DNA from 4 places in the Dorea chungnamensis genome. Region 3 is predicted to be linked to each of the others. Evidence: riboswitches for the same ligand, from Rfam matches in the RefSeq annotation. Region 3 holds a riboswitch; each other region holds the start of a gene.
What was found. A riboswitch is a leader RNA that binds a small molecule or an ion and turns the genes downstream of it on or off. The one in region 3 is predicted to bind cobalamin.
Positions count from the first base shown of each region.

Region 1: another riboswitch for cobalamin. It lies ahead of cbiD (cobalt-precorrin-5B (C(1))-methyltransferase CbiD); the one in region 3 lies ahead of ABE613_RS09700 (hypothetical protein).
Region 2: another riboswitch for cobalamin. It lies ahead of ABE613_RS06240 (uroporphyrinogen decarboxylase family protein); the one in region 3 lies ahead of ABE613_RS09700 (hypothetical protein).
Region 4: another riboswitch for cobalamin. It lies ahead of ABE613_RS05640 (sirohydrochlorin cobaltochelatase); the one in region 3 lies ahead of ABE613_RS09700 (hypothetical protein).

Region 1 is NZ_JBDOHT010000013.1:65,834-68,041, forward strand. It holds gene cbiD (cobalt-precorrin-5B (C(1))-methyltransferase CbiD) at 1-956, opposite strand, end outside; cobalamin riboswitch at 1,100-1,285, opposite strand; gene ABE613_RS11750 (Uma2 family endonuclease) at 1,344-2,114, opposite strand; gene ABE613_RS11755 (superoxide dismutase family protein) at 2,204-2,208, opposite strand, start outside.
Region 2 is NZ_JBDOHT010000005.1:139,624-141,831, forward strand. It holds gene recO (DNA repair protein RecO) at 1-714, shown strand, start outside; cobalamin riboswitch at 962-1,148, shown strand; gene ABE613_RS06240 (uroporphyrinogen decarboxylase family protein) at 1,214-2,208, shown strand, end outside.
Region 3 is NZ_JBDOHT010000009.1:115,431-117,638, reverse strand. It holds gene ABE613_RS09705 (prepilin peptidase) at 1-418, shown strand, start outside; cobalamin riboswitch at 495-693, shown strand; gene ABE613_RS09700 (hypothetical protein) at 861-2,208, shown strand, end outside.
Region 4 is NZ_JBDOHT010000005.1:7,831-10,038, forward strand. It holds gene ABE613_RS05635 (ABC transporter permease) at 1-796, shown strand, start outside; cobalamin riboswitch at 855-1,043, shown strand; gene ABE613_RS05640 (sirohydrochlorin cobaltochelatase) at 1,275-2,208, shown strand, end outside.

The DNA of each region.
Region 1 (2,208 bases), on a different contig from region 3:
CATCTGTCCAATGCATCATCTGTTGTCATACAATCCAGGAATTCACAGGTCTTTTCCCTCGAAACTCCTGCTTTTAACGCTGCCGCTGCAAGAATCTCCATCCGACAGTCCGCCCATCTTGAATGGGTATTCATAATCCCTCCGGCAACTTTAATGAGTTTTCCGATATGCCCTACCAGCAGAATACCTTTACTTCCCTGATCAATTGCCATATCTATAGTCTGTCCAATATAATTACTGCATTTAACCACTTCCTGCTCTTCAATCCCATAGGCTTGTCTCAGAAAATCCAGGCCATAATTCCCCGGTGCCGCAATCAGATATTCTTTTCCTGCCGCTATTTTCACTCTTATATCCAGGCAAATAGTATCCAACAATGCCTGCTCACTCATCGGTTCTACCAATCCGCTGGTTCCCAGAATCGACAGACCACCCTCAATTCCCAGTCTCGGATTAAAAGTCTTTGCTGCAAGACGTTTTCCTTCCGGTATGGATATCTCAACATATATGCCCCCAAGATAACCAACCTCCTCACAGGCATCCTCCACTTCTTGCAAGATCATCTTACGCGGAACGCGATTGATCGCCGCATTCCCAACTGGTTGATCCAGACCTGGTTTCGTAACTCTCCCGATTCCCTGACCTCCATCAAGAATGTACTGTCCTGTATTTGTTTTTTCCACTTTACTGTACACCATGATTCCGTTCGTGATATCAGGATCATCTCCACTATCTTTTTGGACTGCACAAGATATGCTCTGTATCTCCTTTTGATTCTCATCCCGGTATTCTATCCTGATATCATGAATCTTCAACTGAAGTTTCTTTCCCTTGGGAAGTTCCACTTCTACCTGATCTATCTGCTCTTTTGCAAATAGCATCTTCAGCGCGGCTTTCGTCGCCGCCTGTGCGCACGTTCCCGTAGTATAACCCCAGGCAAGTTTTTTCTGTGCCATTCTTTCTCTCCTGTCACATCTTTTTCTACATTCATGAATATATCTTTTTCATATGAAAGAAAAAGGAGGTGACGCCTTGCGACAATCCCTCCATACAATCAGAACTTTTCCATTCTTATGTATCATCCTGCCCTCACCGTAAGACTTTACTCTGATTACTGGCAGGTATCCTGACTTAAAACTAAAACCTAATCCCCGCCCTTCCCGTTGTCATTCTCACAACAGTGGTCCGCAGGTTTCGTCATTTCTTACAGTAGAGTGAGCTGCTGCGGATTCGCACCGCATTCCCTTTTCATCCACAAAGTGAAACCAGTCTCAATATCTATATTCTATCGGTTTATGTCAGGCATGTCAAATTCTTTTCTGCTTCCTGTTTCTATTCCCTTTTTATTCATATAAAAAACTTATATATTCATAGATTTCAGCAAAATTTATGATACATTTCCCTTCAAAAATCCTCACTGGAACTTTGTCATCAAATCCATAGATTACTGGAAATTCATCATGTTCAAAGTCATATACTAATACTTTTTTCTGTACCGGATCTACAATCCAGTATTCTCTGACTCCTGCACTGGCATATTTTTCACACTTTATAATCATATCTTTCTTTCTTCCTGATTCAGAGAGAATTTCCACAATGAAATCCGGTGCCCCATAAGTACAATGCTTAATTAATTTCCTCCGATCACACACTACAAACACGTCTGGCTGAACCATCGTCTTATCATCACAGTCGAGCTGAACATCTGCCGGCGCAACAAACGGAATACACTGCCCACCTTCTTTTTTTATATAATCTTTGATTGGCTGCCATATCTCTGTACATAATAATTGATGCAAATTCGACGGTGCCGCCATATCATAGATGACTCCATTCATTAACTCCACACGTCTTTCTTTCGGCAATGCATAATAATCTTGCACAGTATATTCCCCCGGTCTTTTCACCGAATAATCCCTTACAGATTCAGCCATCTTGTTATCTTCTTTTTTCAGCACTTTCTCTAAAGCCAACAATGTATCATATCGTGGTGAGGCAGTTACACCCGCAAAAATTTTCTGCACTGTGCCAAGAGGAACACCCGATAGTTCTGAAATCATTTCGTTCGTATAACCTAAGAGTTTCTTTCTCTCTTTCATTTCCTGTACTGTCATTTTGGTTCCTCTCTTTCATTTGTTTTCATAATTATATCTTTTATCACTCCATATGTCAATCATATTATTTCCATTTAATTTCCATATTTTTACC
Region 2 (2,208 bases), on a different contig from region 3:
GCAGCTCCTGTCGGCGAATATGACAGACGAGTGGTAATTCTGACAAAAGAACGAGGGAAGATTGCAGCATTTGCCCGCGGCGCAAGAAGGCCTAACAGTGCACTGATGGGAGTGACGAGTCCATTTTCCTTTGGAGAATTTACAGTTTATGAGGGGCGGACATCATATACATTGGTGTCGGCCTCTATTTCCAATTACTTTCAGGAGCTGCGTATGGATGTTGAAGGGGCATATTACGGATTCTATTTTATGGAACTGGCCAATTATTATGCAAGAGAAGCTAACGATGAGACTCAGCTTTTAAAGCTTTTGTATCAGACTCTTCGGGCACTTGTAAATCCCCATATACCAAATCTGCTGATTCGATATATCTACGAGCTGAAAACGGTCAGTATCAATGGAGAAGGACCACAGGTTTTCCAGTGTGTAGGATGCGGTGACAGAGAAAGACCAATGGTGTTCAGTGTTAGACGTGGAGGTCTGCTCTGTGACAGATGCAGAAGAGATGTTTCGGATGGAATGGTGCTGAATCCCTCTACAATCTATACGCTTCAATATATTGTGGGAACGCCGGTGGAAAAACTATATACCTTTACCGTATCTGATGAAGTGCTTCGGGAACTGGGAAAGGTGACCGGAAGATATCTGGAAACTTACGTAGGAAAAAGATTTAAATCATTAGAGATATTAGAACAATTGACAAAATTAGGATAAAAATATACATAAAAGGGGAGCCTCGCACCCGACCAGATCTGTTGGTGTGCGAAACTCCTCTCTGATGTTATTCTTTTTCAAGCAGCGTTTCCTGTAATATATTTATCTGTATTATAGTTTGTCAGAACGAAAACATTAAGTGAATGAATCATTTAGAGATGAAAAACCCGTAGAATAGAAACTGTCTATATAAGACTTTTATTATAGTAATAACCGATTTGGAAAATGTTAATTTACATGATAAACTTGAAATGTAAACGTATATAGTGACAATGAAAATTGTTGAAAAGGGAATTCGGTGAGAGTCCGAAGCAGCCCGCTCTACTGTGTGACGGACGATGGTTTTATTGACCACTCAAGATGTTTTACTTTTGGGGAAGGAAATCCAGAGGATGAAGTCGAGTCAGGAGACCTGCTATATATTTTCAGGAGATTTCGGTGGGGAAAGGCAGTGTTTACGCTGTTTTTTCGTACCGTATTTTATTTTAGGAGGTAAAAAATGGATTATCAAGAGCTGAAAAAGTTGATGAATGAACAGAAAGAAGAGATGACACCTTCTGAACGTATGGCAGCATACATGAAAGGGGAGGAAGTGGACTGCATTCCATATGGAATTCTTGCCCCAGAGATGGCGATTGCCAATCTGATGGGATATTCAACGAAACAAATGAGCGAAGATCCGGAAGTTATGGCAAAGGTCATCAGGGAAAAAGATGTGACATATAACAACTTTGGATTTGGTGTTGGGCCGGATTTAAGAACCATTGGAGTAGCACTTGGATCGAAACTTTTTACACCGGAATACGGAGTGCCTCGAATCGAAGAACATGTCCTTATGGATTATGCAGATTTTGATAAATTAAAAGTCGTGGACCCATATGACAATCCAGTTCTCACTCCAATGATTGAGATGGCAAAGCAATTAAAAAAACTGTTGCCGGATTATCCAATCAGCACAGGTGTGACAGGGCCGGTGTCATGTGCAGCTGCGATCAGGCCGGTGGACTTAATGTTAAGAGATACCAGAAAGAATCCGGAAATGTTGAAAAAGCTTTTGAAACTTTCCAATGAATGTTCATTAAAATGGGTAGAAGCATTTTGTAAAGAATTTGGACCATGTTCTGTATTTATATCTGATCCGGTGACCTGCTCGGATATTTTGAGTAAAAAGCAGTTCGATGAGTTTTCTTACCCATATTTGAAAGAGTTAATTGATGGGCTTTATGAAATAACAGGACAGCCGCCGATGATCCATATTTGTGGAAAGACAAAACCAATCTGGAACGACATTGCAAATAGTGGAGTATGTGCATTTAGTATAGATAATTGCGAAGATCTTGCTGAGGCAAAAGAAGCGATTGGAGATAAAGTGATGTTAATGGGAAATGTACCGCCAGTAGATGTTATGTTAAATGGTACGATTGATGAGGTGATTGCGTCCTGTAAAGAATGTATTGAAAAGGCAGGAGACAGTCCAAAAGGATTCCAGCTTAA
Region 3 (2,208 bases):
TGCGGCAGGATTCTTAAGTTTATTGGCAATGATAGCCTATAATGATTGGAAGACAATGAAGATTCCGAACAAATTAATCATAATAACTGGAGGGGTTGGTCTGGCATCAACCCCTTTTTTCACAGAAATCAGTCTGATGGAGAGAGGAATCGGCGTCTTATGTATCAGCATACTGCTTCTCATTATTACGTGTATTGTTCCGGGAAGCTTCGGCGGCGGTGATATCAAACTCACGGCTGTCTGTGGATGGTATCTTGGATGGCGGTGTATGATGCTTGCATTCGTAATGGCGGTATTTAGCGCAGGAATCTATGTAGTATGGATTCTGGTGCAAAAAAAAGTTGGATATAAAACATCATTTCCATTTGGGCCATTCTTATGCCTTGGTATGGCTACAGCTTATTTTTTGAGAATGTGAAAAAGGAAGGACTTTCTTTGGGAAATATTGTAATTGGCTGATAAGTTTGCTACAATGAGGTAGTGATTGATAATATCAAATATATGGGGTTTTCAGTGCCAGACAGATGTTCATCTGTAGGGGTAAAAGGGAATCAGGTGCAAGTCCTGAGCGATCCGGTCACTGTAAGCAAGGAGTAAGGCTCTGATATGCCATTGCATATATTTTATATGTGAGAAGGTGCAGCCGAGCGTTGATATGTAAGTCAGGAAACCTGCTGAAAATGTTGGTGAATAGCTTCCGAAGAAAGTGTTTTCATGTAATAAAGTAAAAGTTGTGGGAAAATATTTTTCACAGCTCTTGAAGAATGTCTGCTTTCGGAATGATAGCAGATTTTTTTTGCAATACCAACAAGGGGCCACTTCCCCAGAAGGCCGAAAATAATCAAAAGGAGAGGATTTAAGTGAAAAGCAACACGAAAAAATTTCTTGCCCTTCTTCTGGCTGTGGCTATGGTAGTAACACCTGTGACCTCGCTTCGAGCAGAAGAGCCGAATGTACAAGGACAGGAAAATGCAGAGAATGAACAGCAAGAAGAAGTGGTAGAAGGAGAAGAAGCTGAACAGGGAAATCCTTCTGATATTCCGCAGAATGTAGAACCTTCGAAGACCGAAGAGAAAGTGGAGAATCCACAGACAATGGAGAATGAAACAGTACAGCTGGAGAATCAGCAAAATATTTCTGAAAATGAGGAAATTACCACAACTGAGATAATAAATCAAAGTCTATTAGGAGTACCAATGCTCTTAGAAGAAGGTGAGGTTGATAATACTAGTATCCAGATTCCAACCGGAGATGTGGGAATAAAGGTATTAAAGGTTTCTGATAATACAGAATATAAAATGTTTAAAATAGCAAATTCAGAAGCAGTTATTAGTGGAAATCAGATTAATATCAGCATGTATACAGCCAATGTAAGTTACAGTAAGATTTATCTTGGAAATGTTGAAGATGCAACGTTGGAAAAAGCAATAGACGGAATAGAAGTTAATCAAGACGGGAAATCAGGATGGGTATTTAATTTCTCCGTGTCAGTATCTGACGCAGGTAGCAATGTACCAATCGCTTTATATAATCCAGGTGAAGGAAAGGGATGGTATAAAACAACTCCTTTGGTACTTCAGATTCCAGCAGAAATAGTTGGAGAAACAGAGCCGGATCCAATTCCAACACCAGGTGCTTTGGAGAATGGAAGATATATAATAAATGCAACTTGTACAGAGGGAATGTTTAGCATTGATAATTGCATACTCACAGTTGATAATGGTATGATGACGGCAGAATTGACTCTAAGCACTAAAAAAACAGGTTATGATTATTTGTTTGTTGGTTCAGGAGAAGATGCAGAAAAAGGTTCAGGATGGATAGGAGCTAGAAAGGAATATAAAGAGGGGGATACAACCTACCGTACATTTGATATTCCTGTTCTTGTTCTGGATAAGGAAATTTTAATTGCTGCACATTCAATCGCGAATGATGAGTGGTATGATCGTCATGTTACATTTTCTTCTGAAGGTGCGCAAAAAGTAACAGATTCAGATTCTGGGAATAATTCGTCTGGCAGCACAGGCAACACTGGTAATTCAGGTTCCAGCGGCAGCACCGGTTCTTCCGGCAGTCAGAATAATAGCAATCCAGATTCCGAATCCAAGTATGAGTCTGACTTAAGCGGTTCGACTGGAAAAGTGAACAATACCACCAAGTTAAAAGACGGCGTCTATACACCAGACAGCTTCACATGGTCGGGTGGAA
Region 4 (2,208 bases), on a different contig from region 3:
TGAATTGGATGAAGAAGTGTCCATTTATGGCATTCGGGATAACAGCAGATATATCCAGATTGAAAACTTATCAGAACTTGAAGAAAATGAAGTGTACCTTTCACGACCATTCAGTGAGAAGTATAACCTGAAGGTGGGAGATATCATTAAGCTGGATGAAAAATATGAACATAAGCAGTATCAGTTTAAAGTATCAGGAATTTATGAAAAATGTCAGAGTATTGCAGTTTTCCTTCCGATTGAAAAATATCGTTCTTTATTTGAACTGGGCAAGGAGGAGTTCACCGGATATATCTCAGACACAGAGATTACCGATATCGAAGAAGATAAAATCGCGACAGTTATTACGAAAGAGGATATTACGAAAATGTGCGACCAGTTAGATCATTCTATGGGAGCCTATATGCAGTATTTTCAGATTCTGTGTATCCTGTTATCTGCAGTGCTGATTTATCTATTGACAAAGCTTATTATCGAAAAGAACGAAACGGCAATCTCCATGGCGAAGATTCTTGGTTATGAAAACCGTGAGATCGCAAGCCTATATTTGCTATCTACAACAATGGTAGTGGTTGTGGCGTATACCATAAGTGTAATATTAGGTTCTACGGTAATGAAACAGGCATGGAAAATCATTATGTTTAAATATAATGGATGGTTTGCCTTTACGATAGAGCCAATGGGCTATGTGAAGATGTTTTCCTTCGTTCTTCTTGGATACCTGATAGTAATAATACTGGATTTCAGAAGAATCCGAAAGATTCCGATGGAAGAGGCATTAAAAAATGTGGAGTAGTCAATAACCATAGATATTAAAAAACAATTTCAGAGACTTTACATTTTTATTCGGGTGTGATAAGGTATGTTCGATAGGTTCAGACAATCATGGATTGTCTGATGAAAAGGGAAACAGGTGCAAATCCTGTACGAACTCGTCACTGTAAGCGAGGAGTGCAAGGCCAGATAAGTCACTGAGCAATTGGGAAGGCGGCCTTGGATGTGGATCCGTAAGTCAGGAGACCTGCCTATTGAAAAACGGAGTGGGATATGCCCACAGATCACGAGTAACTGGTCGCAACCGATTATAATGGAGATATTACATTTCTGGCAGTGTCTGTATCTGCCGGAAGTGTTGTTTGATTATGTCAGTATTACGTCCTTTTACCATTTTATGGAAAAAGGACGTTTTTTGGCTTTAAGTCATTATACCCTCATAAGTACTGCCGTTATATCCTTTTGTCGGAAATGGACCAGAAATAAGAAGGAGGAACAAGATGAAGAAAAGAGTAGTAGCAATCTTGCTGGCAGTTTCCATGGTAAGTGCTCTGGTAATGACCGGATGTTCTGGCAGCAGTGAGGAGACATCCGAAACGGCGGAGGAAACTGAAGAAGTAGAGACAGATGCTGATCAGGAAGCGGCAGATGAAGTAGCTGCATTGATTGATGCCATCTATGTGCAGGAGAGAACAGATGAAACGGATGAACAGTGCAAGGAAGCCAAAGAGGCATGGGACGCACTGACAGATGAGCAGAAGGAATTGGTAGAAGGGGAAAATGCAGATCCGGATTACTTTGGAAGAGATACAGGCGATGCATCCAAAGATGATCCTCGTAATCAGGATGATATTGGTGAAAATGAGATCCTCGTAGTCAGCTTTGGAACCTCTTTTAATGACAGTCGTGTGGCTGATATTAAGGGAATCGAAGATGCACTTCAGGAAGCATATCCTGACTGGTCGGTAAGAAGAGCATTTACGGCACAGATCATTATTAACCATATTCAGGCGAGAGATGAGGAATGTATTGATAATATGGATCAGGCATTGGAACGTGCAGTTTCTAATGGAGTGAAAAATCTGGTGGTACAGCCGACGCATCTGATGCATGGCGCAGAATACGATGAGCTGATGGAATCTGTAGAAGCTTACCAGGATCAGTTTGAATCTGTAAAAGTTGCAGAGCCTTTGCTTGGAGAAGTCGGAGAAGATGCAACGGTTATCAATGCTGATAAAGAAGCGGTTGCTGAAGCGATTACTTCTGAGGCAGTGGAAACAGCAGGATATGACAGCCTGGATGCTGCAAAAGAAGATGGCGCTGCATTTGTATTTTTGGGACACGGTACCTCTCATACTGCAAAAGTATCTTATAGCCAGATGCAGACACAGATGAATGACCTCGGATATGACAATGTATTTATCGGAACGGTAG